DNA from 4 places in the Clostridium sp. DJ247 genome. Region 1 is predicted to be linked to each of the others. Evidence: riboswitches for the same ligand, from Rfam matches in the RefSeq annotation. Region 1 holds a riboswitch; each other region holds the start of a gene.
What was found. A riboswitch is a leader RNA that binds a small molecule or an ion and turns the genes downstream of it on or off. The one in region 1 is predicted to bind S-adenosylmethionine.
Positions count from the first base shown of each region.

Region 2: another riboswitch for S-adenosylmethionine. It lies ahead of metF (methylenetetrahydrofolate reductase [NAD(P)H]); the one in region 1 lies ahead of HGI79_RS10910 (MetQ/NlpA family ABC transporter substrate-binding protein).
Region 3: another riboswitch for S-adenosylmethionine. It lies ahead of HGI79_RS19155 (MetQ/NlpA family ABC transporter substrate-binding protein); the one in region 1 lies ahead of HGI79_RS10910 (MetQ/NlpA family ABC transporter substrate-binding protein).
Region 4: another riboswitch for S-adenosylmethionine. It lies ahead of HGI79_RS10475 (nitrogenase component 1); the one in region 1 lies ahead of HGI79_RS10910 (MetQ/NlpA family ABC transporter substrate-binding protein).

Region 1 covers NZ_JABAIW010000023.1:44,470-48,034, forward strand. The annotation lists gene HGI79_RS10910 (MetQ/NlpA family ABC transporter substrate-binding protein) at 632-1,462, opposite strand; SAM riboswitch class I at 1,653-1,763, opposite strand; gene HGI79_RS10915 (D-alanine--D-alanine ligase) at 2,013-2,915, opposite strand; gene HGI79_RS10920 (hypothetical protein) at 3,166-3,565, shown strand, end outside.
Region 2 covers NZ_JABAIW010000006.1:113,480-117,044, forward strand. The annotation lists gene HGI79_RS04280 (cation:proton antiporter) at 1-426, shown strand, start outside; gene metF (methylenetetrahydrofolate reductase [NAD(P)H]) at 689-1,555, opposite strand; SAM riboswitch class I at 1,681-1,793, opposite strand; SAM riboswitch class I at 2,008-2,111, shown strand; gene HGI79_RS04290 (O-acetylhomoserine aminocarboxypropyltransferase/cysteine synthase family protein) at 2,280-3,557, shown strand.
Region 3 covers NZ_JABAIW010000062.1:20,660-24,224, reverse strand. The annotation lists gene HGI79_RS19155 (MetQ/NlpA family ABC transporter substrate-binding protein) at 84-902, opposite strand; SAM riboswitch class I at 1,057-1,166, opposite strand; gene preA (NAD-dependent dihydropyrimidine dehydrogenase subunit PreA) at 1,394-2,608, opposite strand; gene HGI79_RS19145 (hypothetical protein) at 2,601-2,939, opposite strand; gene hydA (dihydropyrimidinase) at 2,969-3,565, opposite strand, start outside.
Region 4 covers NZ_JABAIW010000022.1:16,862-20,426, forward strand. The annotation lists gene HGI79_RS10470 (nitrogenase component 1) at 1-711, opposite strand, end outside; gene HGI79_RS10475 (nitrogenase component 1) at 741-2,270, opposite strand; SAM riboswitch class I at 2,543-2,674, opposite strand; gene HGI79_RS10480 (aminotransferase class I/II-fold pyridoxal phosphate-dependent enzyme) at 2,826-3,565, opposite strand, start outside.

The DNA of each region.
Region 1 (3,565 bases):
TTTTTATAAACGGTTAAACTTTTTTTACAAAGCTACACTATTATTATGAAACTTCTCTTTTTTGTGTCAGAGGCGTACTCACAGAGTAAGCAACCATATCAAAATCATAGATTCTGACTCTTTAATTAAATTTGAGATTTAAACTTATTAAAAAGTATTTATGACGCAAAGAACCGGTAACATATACCAACACCTAGATGAGGTTCTAAAGTTGAAACCTCGTATAGATATCCAATTTCATAACTTCACTTATACTAGGAAATATACTGACAATTCTGAAGATCATTTAAATACTTTTCTTTATGGTCTTAGCTAAGTATTTGAAAGGTGTTTAGACCTTTAGATTTGTTTGAGAAAAGCGAGTTTATCAAAGGTCTATTAAATTCATAATGTAATAAAAAACTCAGCACCTAGTAAGTACTGAGTTTTTATCTACTATTGTTTAGGCTTTTTTCTATTCTTTACGTGCTTTTCTTGAACATCACTTTTATTAGTTCTTTTTGTACCAATATTTACGTCTTGTTTATTTATACCGCCTTTGGTCATACGGTTACACACCCCTTTCTTAATATTAGATTTACCTTAGAAAGAGGTTTTATTCCTATATACTTAGCAATATAAACTATAAACTTTAAAATGCTGGTACTATGCTTCCTTTGTATTTATCTTCTATATACTTTTTAACTTCTGGGGAAGTCAAAGCCTTGGAAAGAGCTTGTATATATGGTTGATCTTTGTCTTTTGTTCTAACAGCAAGTACATTAGCATAAGGTGAATCCTTTGATTCTATAGCTATAGCATCTTTTGTTGGATTTAATCCAGCTGGAATTGCATAGTTAGTATTTATAACTGCTGCATCTACATCACCTATAACTCTTGGAAGTTGTGCTGCCTCTAATTCTGTTATTTTAATATTCTTCTTATTTTCTGTAATATCTAACTTAGATACAAGATCTCCATCTTTTAACTTTATAACAGCTGAAGCTTGTAATACTTTTAATGCTCTAGCACCATTTGATGGATCGTTTGGTATTGCAATTGTTGCTCCATCTTTAAGTTCATCTAATTTTTTAACCTTCTTTGAGTATACTCCCATTGGCTCTAAATGAACTTTAACAGTGTAATCTAAATCAGTATGCTTTTCTTTATTAAATGAAGTTAAGTAAGGTATATGTTGAAAGAAATTTGCATCAAGTTCTCCACTATCTAAAGATGTATTTGGTATTACATAGTCTGTAAATTCAACAATTTGAAGATCATAGCCTTCTTTTACAAGTAGTGGCTTTACTACTTCCTTAAGTATTTCTGCATGTGGTGTTGGTGATGCACCTACTTTTATAACCTTTTTAGTTTCTTTACTAGTATCATTTTGCTTAGCAGCCTCTTGTTTTTGTCCACAACCAGCTAATCCTAAAACAAGCAAAGCTGATACAGCTATTGATAAAATTTTTCCTTTTTTCATAATAAAATTCCTCCTAATAATTCTCTATTCAAATGCTTTACTTTCTTTTTAACTTTAAATATAGTCTTAACTTATCAATGTAAACAATCAATAATTGCATAAGAACAAAAGTACTTTAATTGGCCGGCCTTGTTCTTATTTAAAAAAATTAAAACTCGAGGAAAACCTCGAGTTTAAAATCTCAACGTTATCCTCATCTTCCAGCTTACACTGTAGGATTTAGCACCACTGTATTATTAAATGAAACAATACTGGTTGCTGGGCTTCATAGGGCCAGTCCCTCCACCACTCTTGATAAGTAAGTACTTATTATTAAATTCATTGTTTAGATTATATCAACCAATAAATATCACGTCAATACTATTTTGATTTTTTTATTCAAGGTATAATTTTTTACAAATGATTTATTACATATTTATCATTATTTCACTTTTAATATATGATACTTATCAATTACGCATTAATTATATTATTAAATTTATATTAATCTAACTGTAATTTTTATATTTAATTAATATAGATACCCACAGCTTAAATTTAATTTATACATCTACCTTTTTTGTTTTAATGAAATTTCAATTATTTCATCTAACAATTCTGCAAAACTCATATCCACAGCCTTTGCACTCTTTGGAAACAAGCTATTTTTAGTCATTCCTGGTAAAGTGTTAAGCTCAAGTATATAAGGTACACCTTCCTTTATTATCATATCAACTCTAACATATACACTACACTTTAGAGCCTTCCAACACTGCAAAGCCATTTCTTCAATTTTAGCCTGCAGCTCTTTTTCAAATTCAACTATAATTTCATCTGATCCACCATCTGAATATTTTGCAGTGTAATCAAAAAACTCTGACTTTGGTTTTATTGCAATTATAGGAAGCATTTTTCCATCTAATATACAACAAGTTATTTCATCGCCCTTAATATATTCTTCTATCATAACTTCGTTATCATAATCTAATGCTAATTTTACAGCACTTTCTATACCTTCTTTACTTTTAACTATATTAGTAGCTACACTAGAACCTCCACAATTAGGTTTTACTACTACTGGGTATCCCATCTTTTCTATATAACTATAATCTAGTTCTTCTACACTTTTAACAGACAACCAATCTGCAGTGTTTATACCTGCTGATTTTAACACCTTTTTAGTGGTATCCTTATCCATACAAACTCCACTAGTTAAAGGACCACACCCTGAGTAAGGTATATCCATAGTTTCAAGCACCGCTTGAACCGTTCCATCTTCTCCAAACTTGCCGTGAAGTGCAAGGAATGCAAAATCTAAATCTTTAGTTTTTTCTATAACATCATACTTTTTATCTATAATTATAGGAACTATTTCATATTTATCTTTATTTAAATAACCTGCTATTTCTTTTCCAGATTTTAACGATACTTCTCTCTCAGAGGATATTCCTCCCATAATAACGCCTATTTTCATTTATATTTCCTCCATGCAACTTAATAATTCTTCTAATAACATTCTATACTTTAATGAAAATAAAGAAAGTACCACCTATGTACTTTTTTATAACCTATGTGGTCTTTATATTATAAAAATTAATTTGTCGCTATTGTAACATATAATTTGTAATAATATAATTAGTAATGTAGAAAAATAAAGTAATTTACAAAATTTCCATAATGTAATATGATTGATATGTACTTATTGTCGAATAAGGAGATTTGAAATGGAAAATTATCTAAATGTTACAGATTTATATTATAAAGATGTAGAAGAGTATAAAATTGATATTAATACTACTCTTTCTTGTATGAGTTCTACCAGCGAAAGACTGATATTTGCTGTAGTTGCAGAGAAATCAGGTATAACTCGTTTTGTAATACGAAAGTATCCTGAATTAAGAAACTACATACTAGAAAAAATTATATATTACAAGGAAATACAGGTTATAAACAAAAAAATAAATAGAGCTGTCAACAACTTACTTAAAGCAAATAAAAGTCTTACTTTTATATCCATAATAAATAAATGTAGACTAAGCTCAGATATTATCTATGGAAATGAATATGTTAAAGAAAAAGTTCGAAGTGTATTAGTTGAAAATAAACATAATATAACTACTAAAA
Region 2 (3,565 bases), on a different contig from region 1:
TCATCTTTAACTCATAAGGAATATATACAGAAAAGAGTAAATGTACTTTCAGCAGTTTTGTTATCGCCTATATTCTTTGCTAATGTAGGGATATCTGCAAATATACAAGGGTTAAACTTAGAAGTTATATTTATAACCTTAGCTATGTTCCTAGTAGCCGTACTTGGAAAATTACTCGGCTGTTCCCTACCTGCTAGATTAATGAAAATGAAAAAAAGTGAAGCCATACAAATAGGAATTGGGATGATTTCAAGAGGGGAAGTTGCTTTAATAACAGCAAATATAGGACTTCAGAAAGGCATAATATCAGAGGAAATATTTTTACCTACCATTATAGTTGTAATCCTTACTACTATAATAACACCTGTATTATTAAAAATATCCTTTTCTCATAAACTTGAAAAATCAGTTAATGTGGACAATTAAATAATTATCTATATGTGATTTTATAGTAAAAATTTAACTTATACGTAGGGATATGTTGACAATACTGAAGACACATTTAAATATTTTTAATTAGTCTTAGCTGGAATTTGAGAAAAACTTAGAACCTAGATATGTTTGAGCGAAGCGAGTTTATCTAGGTTCTTTTATATTATTATGAAACTCCTCTTCCTTTGGTCAGATGAGTACTCACAGAGGCGGGTAAGTCGAGTTTTAAGGTTGTTTAGCTAAAACTACTGTACCTTTACTTTCTATAACTATCGATGTTCTCCATAATTTTCAACGCAACCTCTGGTTTATTCATAGTGTATATGTGGACTCCCTTAACTCCATTATTAATTAAGTTATTTATCTGTTCTATAGCATATCCTATAGCATACTCCTTAAAAGCTTGTTGGTCATGCTCATATTTTGATATAATTTCTTTTAGCATTTCTGGAATTACGGCTCCTGAGAGTGACACTATTCGTTCTATCTGTTTCACACTAGTAATTGGCATGATTCCTGCAATTACAGGTATATTTATGTTATTTTTGTGAATCTTGTCTGCAAACTTATTAAAAATATTGTTATCAAAGAAAAGTTGAGTAATTAAGAAATCTACACCTTCTGATACCTTTTCTTTTAGATGCTTTATATCTTCATCAATATCCGTACATTCTATATGTCCTTCTGGATATGCAGCTGCTGCAATAGAAAATTCACCTATATCCCATATATCTCTAATTAAATCCTTTGCATATTTATAATTTAAGTCCTCTTTACCAGCAAAATCCTTAGGGATATCACCTCTTAAAGCAAGTACATTATTTACATTGTGATTTTTTAATTCACTTAAGATTTCTTTTATTTCATCTTTAGTAGAACTTACACAAGTTAGATGTGCTAATGCCTCTATTCCAAACTCATTTTTTATCTTAGATGATATTTCAACTGTTCTATCTTTACTGCTTCCACCAGCCCCATAAGTTACACTAATAAAATCTGGCTTCAACTTGCTTAGCTCCGCAATGGTTTTATATATACTATCTAAATTTTGATCCTTTTTAGGTGGGAATATTTCAAATGAAACAGTTTGTTTTTTTTCTGAAAGTATATCTTTTATAAACATGTATAATTCTCCTTTATCTATTTACAATTTAAGACATGGTTATCTATAATTATTTTAAAATAAAAAGCTACCTTTCCACAAGAAAAGTAGCTTACATGAAAATTACATAATCACTTCTAGCTCTCTTCTTATCTATCAGAATAAAAGCATTCTGCAGGAATTGACACCGATACATTTATATAAAAATGCCGGTTGTCGGGTTTCACAGGGCCAGTCCCTCCACCTCTCTTGATAAGAAACGTTTTTATAATAACATTTATTGCTAATAATAATATTTTTTTTTGTTATTGTCAATACTATTTTTGTGTATATATAAAATATATGTCCATGTTACACCGCACAAAACAAAGATTTATCCGATGACTATCCGCAAAATATATTCATTTATTTTAATTTAGGTATTGACATTATGTACTAATACTTGGTATGATGTTATCAATCAAATACGGAACTTCTTATCCAGAGCGGCTGAGGGACTGGCCCTATGATGCCCGGCAACCTGAATATTTATTCAACGGTGCTAATTCCAGCAGGTATAATACCTGGGAGATGAGAAGCTAGAGGAATGTAATCTTCTTGTAGCTCATCTACAAGAAGATTTTTTATTTTATCATAAAATCCTTAAGCTAATAACTATTATAGATATTTGGCATAATAAATTAACTATATTAAACTCATAGGAGTTCCAAACAAAATAAATTATCATATTTAGGAGGAATTTAAAATGGCAAAAGAATTATCATTTGATACTATTCAAGTACACGGAGGACAAGAGGTTGACCCAGCTTCTAAATCAAGAGCAATACCAATATATCAAACAACATCTTATGTTTTTGATGATGCACAAGATGCTGCTGACCTATTTGGTTTAAAGAAATTTGGAAACATATATTCACGTTTAACAAACCCAACAAATGCAGCTTTCGAAACTAGAGTTGCTTTACTTGAAGGTGGAGTTGCCGGCGTAGCTACTGCTTCAGGAATGGCTGCAATCACTTATTCAATATTAAATATTGCTGGTGCTGGAGACGAAATAGTTGCTGCTGCAACTCTTTACGGTGGTACTTATTCTTTATTTGTTCATACTCTACCGAACTTTGGAATTAAAGTTAACCTTGTAAACCCTGATAACGTAGAAGAATTTGAAAAAGCTATAAACGATAAAACAAAGGCTGTTTATATAGAAAGTATAGGAAATCCAGGAATTAACATAATCGACATTCAAGCAGTTGCGGATATTGCTCATAAAAATGGAATACCTCTAATTGTTGATAATACTTTTGCATCACCATATCTTTTAAAACCAATCGAATTTGGTGCTAATATTGTTGTACACTCTGCTACTAAATTCATCGGTGGCCATGGTACATCAATAGGAGGAGTAATTGTTGATTCAGGAAAATTCAACTGGGATAACGGAAAATTCCCTGGTCTTGTAGAACCAGACGAAAGTTATCACGGACTTAAGTATTTTGAAACATTTGGAAACTTAGCATATGCTATAAAAATTAGAACATCTCTTTTAAGGGACCTAGGAGCAGCTATATCTCCATTTAACTCCTTCATACTAACACTTGGACTTGAAACTCTATCACTAAGAGTTCAAAAACATGTAGACAATGCTAAAAAAGTGGCTGAGTTCTTAAGCAAGCACCCTAAGATTGAATGGGTAAATTACCCTGGACTAGAAGGAAATAAATATTACGATTTAGCTAAAAAATATCTTCCAAAGGGACCTGGTTCTATATTTACATTCGGAGTAAAAGGTGGAGCTGAAGCTGGTAAAAAGCTAATAGGCTCAATTGAAATATTCTCTCATCTTGCTAACGTAGGGGATGCTAAATCATTAATAATTCACCCTGCTTCTACAACTCACTCTCAGCTTGATGAAGAACAATTAGTTCAAGCAGGAGTTAAACCTGAACTTATAAGAGTTTCTATAGGTATTGAAGATGCAGATGACTTAATAGCAGCTCTTTCAGATGCATTAGATCAAATCTAATATAACAG
Region 3 (3,565 bases), on a different contig from region 1:
ACTAATTAAAAATATTTAACGTGACGAAACATGGTAATGTATCCGGTCGTATAAGTTAAATTTCTGCCGTGGTTATCTATATATTAAAATGCAGGAATTACGCTGCCCTTATATTTTTCTTCAATGAATTTTTTAATTTCTGGTGAAGTTAAAGCTTCTGAAAGTGCTTTAACATAAGGCTTGTCTTTATCTTCTTTTCTTGTTGCCAATACATTCACATATTGTGAATTCTTATCTTCTAATAAAATTGCATCTTTTGATGGGTTTAATTTAGCATCTAACGCATAATTAGCATTTATTACTGCTAAATCTACTTCTCCTAGTACCCTTGGTAATTGTGGTGCATCTAATTCCTTAATTTGAATTCCTTTTTTATTTTCTATCAAGTCTAATTTAGTTAAAATGTCTCCGCTCTTTAACTTTATTAAACCACTTTTTTCTAGTAATCTTAAAGCTCTTGTTTCATTTGTAGGATCGTTAGGTACCGCTATTGTTGCACCTTGTTTTACATCCTGAATATTCTTAACAGTCTTTGAATAAACACCAAGTGGTGGAAGATATACTTTTGTAACTGGAACTAAATCTGTGTGTTTTTCTTTATTAAAGTTTTCAAGGAATGGAGTATGCTGATACATATTTGCATCTAAATCTCCAGATGCTAAAGAAGTATTTGGGATTATATAATCTGTAAATTCCTTTATTTCAAGTTTATATCCTTTTTTTTCTAATAAAGGCTTTACCTCCTTTAAAACTTCCCCAGCTGGAACTGGTGTTGCTCCCACAACTATAGTCTTTTTATCATTTGCTGCAGTTGTTGAAGTACTAGAGTCTTGTTTTGCTCCGCATGCTGCTAGTCCAAGAATTAATGTTGATGATACCAAAATTGCCGCGATCTTTTTCATAAATAAATCCTCCTTAAATTTTGAATAATTTTTGTGTAAGAGCTTTACATTTGTTACAAATACTATTTAATAAAATTTTTACTTTTTATTATGGAAACATAATAAAAAATTAAAGCTGGAGAAAAACCTCCAGCTCAAAAAGCTATTCTAGAATTTCTCATCTTTCAGCTGCTAAGGCTGCTGCAGGAGTTAGCACCTTTGTATTAAAATAATACAGGTTGCTGGGTTTCATAGGGCCAGTCCCTCCACCACTCTTGATAAGTTAGCGATTAATATTAACTTGTTTTTTATTGTTTTAATTATAAATATAATATACTTTTATGTCAATATTTTTTTGTAAAGTTTCATTTTTAAGAGTATTGGAAACTTATTAGAACTCCTTCTCTTACATTAGTTAATAAACAAATATTTAAATCATTAGTACTTTACAGTAATTTTCCCTAATGCTACAGCACTTACTAGTCAAGCATTATAATAAGCTCAAAAAGTATTTAAATAGCTGCTTCTTTATAAACTTTATCTCCAGAAGTAATTGAATTTACAGGACATACATTGCCACAAAGATGACATCCAACACATTTATCTCTAAGTAATAAAGGTTTTCTATTTTCATAATCCCACTCTATAGCTTGATGTCCACCATCATAGCATGATATATAACATCTTCCGCATCCTACACAAGTATCCTCTTGGAAGTCAGGATATATTATATAATCTCTATCTAGCTTATCTGTAGAAACTACATTATTTAGTGCTAACCCTACCAATTCTTCTACTTTATCTATACCTTTTTCATCCATAAAATAAGATAGTCCACTTATTAAATCATTTATAATTCTATAACCATACTGCATAACTGCTGTAGTGATTTGGAGATTAGAAGACCCTAAAAGTATAAATTCTACAGCATCTTCCCAAGTTTCTATTCCCCCCATACCACTTATAGGTATATTTTTTAATTTTGGACTTTTAGCTAAATCATTTATAAACCTAAGCGCTATTGGTTTTACAGCCTTTCCAGAATATCCTGATACAGAGGATTTTCCATTAATAATTGGGTATGGAGAAAAATTATCTAAATTTATTCTTGTAATACTTTTTATAGTATTAATTGCAGCTAGTCCAGTTGCTCCTCCTTCTATAGATGCTACTGCTGGTTCCACCATATCTCCAACATTAGGTGTCATCTTTGCCAATATTGGTAAATGAGTTCCTTTTCTTGTAGCTTCGCAATATTTTTTTACTAATTCTGAATTTTGTCCAACATCAGCACCCATAGCATCACTTATCATTTGAGGACAAGAAAAATTACATTCTATTATGTCTGCACCAACTTCTGTAACCATTTTAGCTAGCTTAGTCCATTCTTCTTCATTTTCTCCCATTATTGAAGCAACTAAAATTTTATTAGGATAGTTTTCCTTTAATTGCTTCATCCACTTTAAGTTTAAATCTAGTGGGTGATCAGAAATTTGCTCTAAATTTTTAAAACCTATAAAAGGTGTATTTTCTTTACCTATAATATCAAAACGAGGAGATACTTCATTTGGTACAAAAAATCCTATAGTTTTGAAAACAACTCCTGCCCATCCCATTTCTAAAGCTTTAGCACACATTTCGTAATTGCTTCCAACTACAGAGGATGAAAGGAAAAATGGATTTTCACATTTTACTCCACAAAATTCTATAGAAAGATCTTTATTCATTCCCTTTCACCTCCATGTCACTTAACTTTTCTTTACACAAAAGATCTTGTATAATTCTTATTTTAATTGGTCTATCTATCTTATTTCTAATACAGCTTCTTTGACAATACATTTTGTTATCACAAGCCACGCCGCATTCCTGTGATTTATTGAAATCTTCTAAAACCTTATTTGACGCACCTTTATAATTTTTAAACCTAATAGACATTATTACACCAGCAGGATCCTTTTCTCCAGGGCACGCCTTACTGCAAGGAGGATCGTAACATAAAAGACATCTTGTTGCTTCCTCTTCTATCATCAACTTATCAAAAACTTTCTTATCTGCCATACTTAATCCTCCAAATCTAAAATTATACTTTATAAACTTTTTCTTCCTTTTCTCTTTAGGAATTTTCCCCATCCAGACTCTCCTAAAAATTCTCCGTTATTAAACACTAATCTTCCTCTAGAAAAAGTCATAACTGGATATCCCTTCAATTTCAAACCTTCCCATATAGTATGATCTACATCTGAATGCATATTTTCTTTAGAAACTGTAAATTCTTTATTTGGATCATATATTACAATATCTGCATCGCTACCTACTGCAATAGTTCCTTTTTCTGGTGCACATCCAAATATTTTAGCTGGATTAGTTGAACATAATTCAACTACTTTATTTAAAGATAACCGTCCTTTATTTGCTTCACTTAACATATATGGATACATATTTTCTATACCCATACAACCATTTGGGATCTTAGTAAAGTCATCTTTTCCCCAATCCTTTTCATAACTTTGGAATGGACAGTGATCCGTTGCAATAGTATAAATATCACCACTTTTTATTCCCTGCCATAGAGATTCCTGACTTTCTTTTCCTTTCATTGGTGGTGAGCAAACAAAATTTCTTCCATCTTCTCTTTTATAAACTTCATTTGTAAAGTGTAAATATTGAGGGCATGTTTCTGCATA
Region 4 (3,565 bases), on a different contig from region 1:
TTGTAATCCAAGCCAAGGAGAAAGCACTAAATTAAACTGTGCCTTAGGTATATTTTTCCACTCAGATACACCCTGTGATTCCTTTCCAAAAAGGATATTTACCTTTAAACCTATACCTTCTAGAATCCTTTTTATTTCAGTAAGGTCTCCTCTCCAAAAAGTGTTGTGATATGGCAGTAAGGACCATACATTCACTGAAGCTTGCTCTCGTGGTCCATGATACTCGCCAACATACTGATCTATAATAGCTCTAGTAACCAGTTCATGTCCTGTAAAGTTATTTCCTTTAAATCCACCTGTTTCAGCAAATACTATAGGAACTCCTTTTTCCTGAAATTTACTTACTACAGCTCCTACATCATCTCCCACAATATCTGCAATACAACCCGTAAGTACCACAAATAAATCTGCATCCAAAATCTTCAAAGAAGATTCAATTAATCCGCTTAGTCGTTTTTCTCCTCCAAATACAACTTCTTCCTCTGTAGCGTTAACACTAGGTACTACCGCTCCTCCTCCATATCCACCACCTTGATAACCGTTATAAAATCCAACGTTCATAAACTGTTTATCCGCACAACCTGGACCGCAGTGGGTAATTGGAATTACTCTTGGTATTGAAGAAGCACTATGCATAGCAGCAATAGCGCAAACATAACGAACCTGTTGAATTGAATTGGTCTTTTCTATATTAATTGCATTTGTTAACATAATTTATTCACTCCTTTTGAAGTAGTATATTAATAAGCCTTAGATAGTTGTGATTCTCTTGCTAATAGGAAAGGATCTTCTTGATCTAACCACCATTTTTTATATGGGAGCTTAGTATGAGCAGCCAAATCCTGATGGAATTTTTTGTGTGCAAGAATATCCAGAATAGATTCTCCTAAATTAATAATTCCTTGATACCCTATAGCAATGTGCTCATCACCTAATGGAGCAGCTGGAATACCCAAACGTGATGCCAATGGTGCTAAACCATTATGACGAATAAGAATAAAATCTGGATTCACTCTCTGTAATAATCCATAGAACTGATACTGCTGACGATTGCTGACACTAAAAGATGGTACATCTCCGTAGTTGCCCACAAGATGAGCAAGAGAATCTTGTCGTGGATCACCACTATCATAAATTGGATCATGGTGAAATACTAATGATCCATTAACTTCAACTCCCAATTCTCTAAGTACGGCAATTAATCCGTGGGCATAAGCTGAACCAGTAGCAACATAGCCTTTTTTGCCTTTTAATAATTTGCGCAGCTCTTCTATACGTGGAGCTACTCTTGCGTGTTCTTTAGCTATATAAGCTTCTACCTGTTCTTCACGGTGAGTTACCCTACCTAACTCACGAAGCCATGCATCTGTTCCCGCAAAACCGTATGGTTGTGGTGCCTTAACTTCCGGAACACCGAATTCCTGTTCCAAGGCTGCTGCCATATATGAGGACAGAGTGTTACAAAAACCCACAGTAGCCGCTGCTTCTGAAATTTGTTCCAAGTCTTCTACAGTTGCTAGATCAATGACATAGTTAACTCTTAGTCCTAACTCTGCTAACATTGGTTTAAATATATCTGATCCCCACAGGTTAATAACATTCACCAAATCTTCTTGTTTTTTAGGATTTCTACGTGCAATTTGACGTACAATTCCATGCTGTGTTGCATCAAATCCAGTACTCCAATGTTTGGATTTAAATCCTTCACAATGTAGAGGAATAACAGGAATATTTAATTCTTTCTCAAATTTGCTTGCCACACTATCTATATCATCACCTATGATTCCAGTAGCACAGGAAGCGGCAATAAATATTGCTTTTGGATTATAACGTTCCCAAGCATCACGTATAGTCTGTTCAAGTTTCTTAATTCCTCCAAATACTATGTCACCCTCTTGTAAATTGGTACAAATTGCATGCATATTTTCTACAGGTAAATTACGCATTGCAAGACCATTACGATATATAGAGTTGTATATTACTTGACCTGCTGCACATCCTATAGGCGAATGTTGAATGAGCACTGCACCACGAACATGACCTGCTTGACATTCTACCATCTGCTCACTGCAAACTGATCCTTGGGTAAAAGGTCCCCTAAATTCGCAAAGTTTACATGATTTCTTCCCATCACCACCGCCGCAACCTCTACGAGCGTTAACCGATTCCTGTGCCAAATCTGATGCTTTACCATCCCATGCAATTATAGTGCCAAGACGCTGTTCACGGCTTTGTACTACTGGAGTATTTAGATTAATTTTCTTCTTCATTATGTGTCCTCCTTTTAAATAAATTTTTTGAAAATAAACAAAGACTAAGTTATCTCAATAAAATTAAGACAACTTAGTCTCCAGTGTTTCTGGTCAACTAAAAAATTTTATAAATTGTGCCATATTTACTTTTTCTAGAGAAAATAATTAATCATTTATAATCCCAGAACTGTATTATATGGTCATATTAACTAAATTTAAAAGGCCATCTTTCCTAAACCTAAGAAAAATAGCCTTCGTTAACGAAAAATCATTTCACAAAACTACTACTTTTCTTATCTTCCAGTATAGTACAAAATTGTACTATTTACTCTGTAGGAATTAACACCGATACATTTAAAGTAAATATAAATGCCGGTTGTTGGGTTTCATAGGGCCAGTCCCTCCGCCTCTCTTGATAAGAATATACATATTAAGTTTACAAAAACTTCTAATAATTATACGTGCTGTATAACATATAATTATTATATTGGAAACATTTATCCCTGTCAATACCTAAAAAATAAGTTTTATCCATTACACCTAACTTTTCCCTATATCCTTTTTTACCTTAATCTAACTTTGTAATAGTATTTTCAACCTACTTTTCCCAAGTTGGTCTGCCTTTATAATTGCCTGCTCAATTAAGTTACTATTTACTTCAAAATTTATCTTGTCCAATTCCTCTGCTGCTATATTTACTCCGTTAGCAACATTAGCAATTTTTTCAGGTACTGAATCCTTTATTCCTAACTGTTCTAGCGTAACGGGAAGATTTAATAAGTTAAGAAAATCAATAAGCTCTTCTATTTCTTTTTGTAGCTTACCCTCTAATATAAACTGAACAATTAACCCGAATATTACTTTTTCTCCGTGAAGACTTTCGTGGGTTTCTGGAATAGCTGTTAAGCTGTTATGAATTGCATGAGCTATTGCGGCTCTATGATTTCCTCCATTAATACTTCCAACAAGATCAGCCAGTATTATAATAGCATCTATTACTTCGCTTACTTCTTTGTTTACATGATTTTTTTCTATTTCCTTTGCAGCTGATACTGAACTATTATGCAATATATCAAGTGCAAGCTTTGCAGTCTGCAAACCAATTCTCAGCGAAATATCATTATTTCCTTCTATAGAATTAGGAGCTGCTTCATACCATTTTACTATAGTATCACCTATACCAGCGTTAAGGTATCTTACTGGTGCATTAGCAATTATTCTAGTATCCGCTAAAACAAGCTTGGGGGATGTATTAAGTATATTAAAATCAGTAACTTTTCCACTTTCATCATATAAGCTTGCAAGAGCCGCTA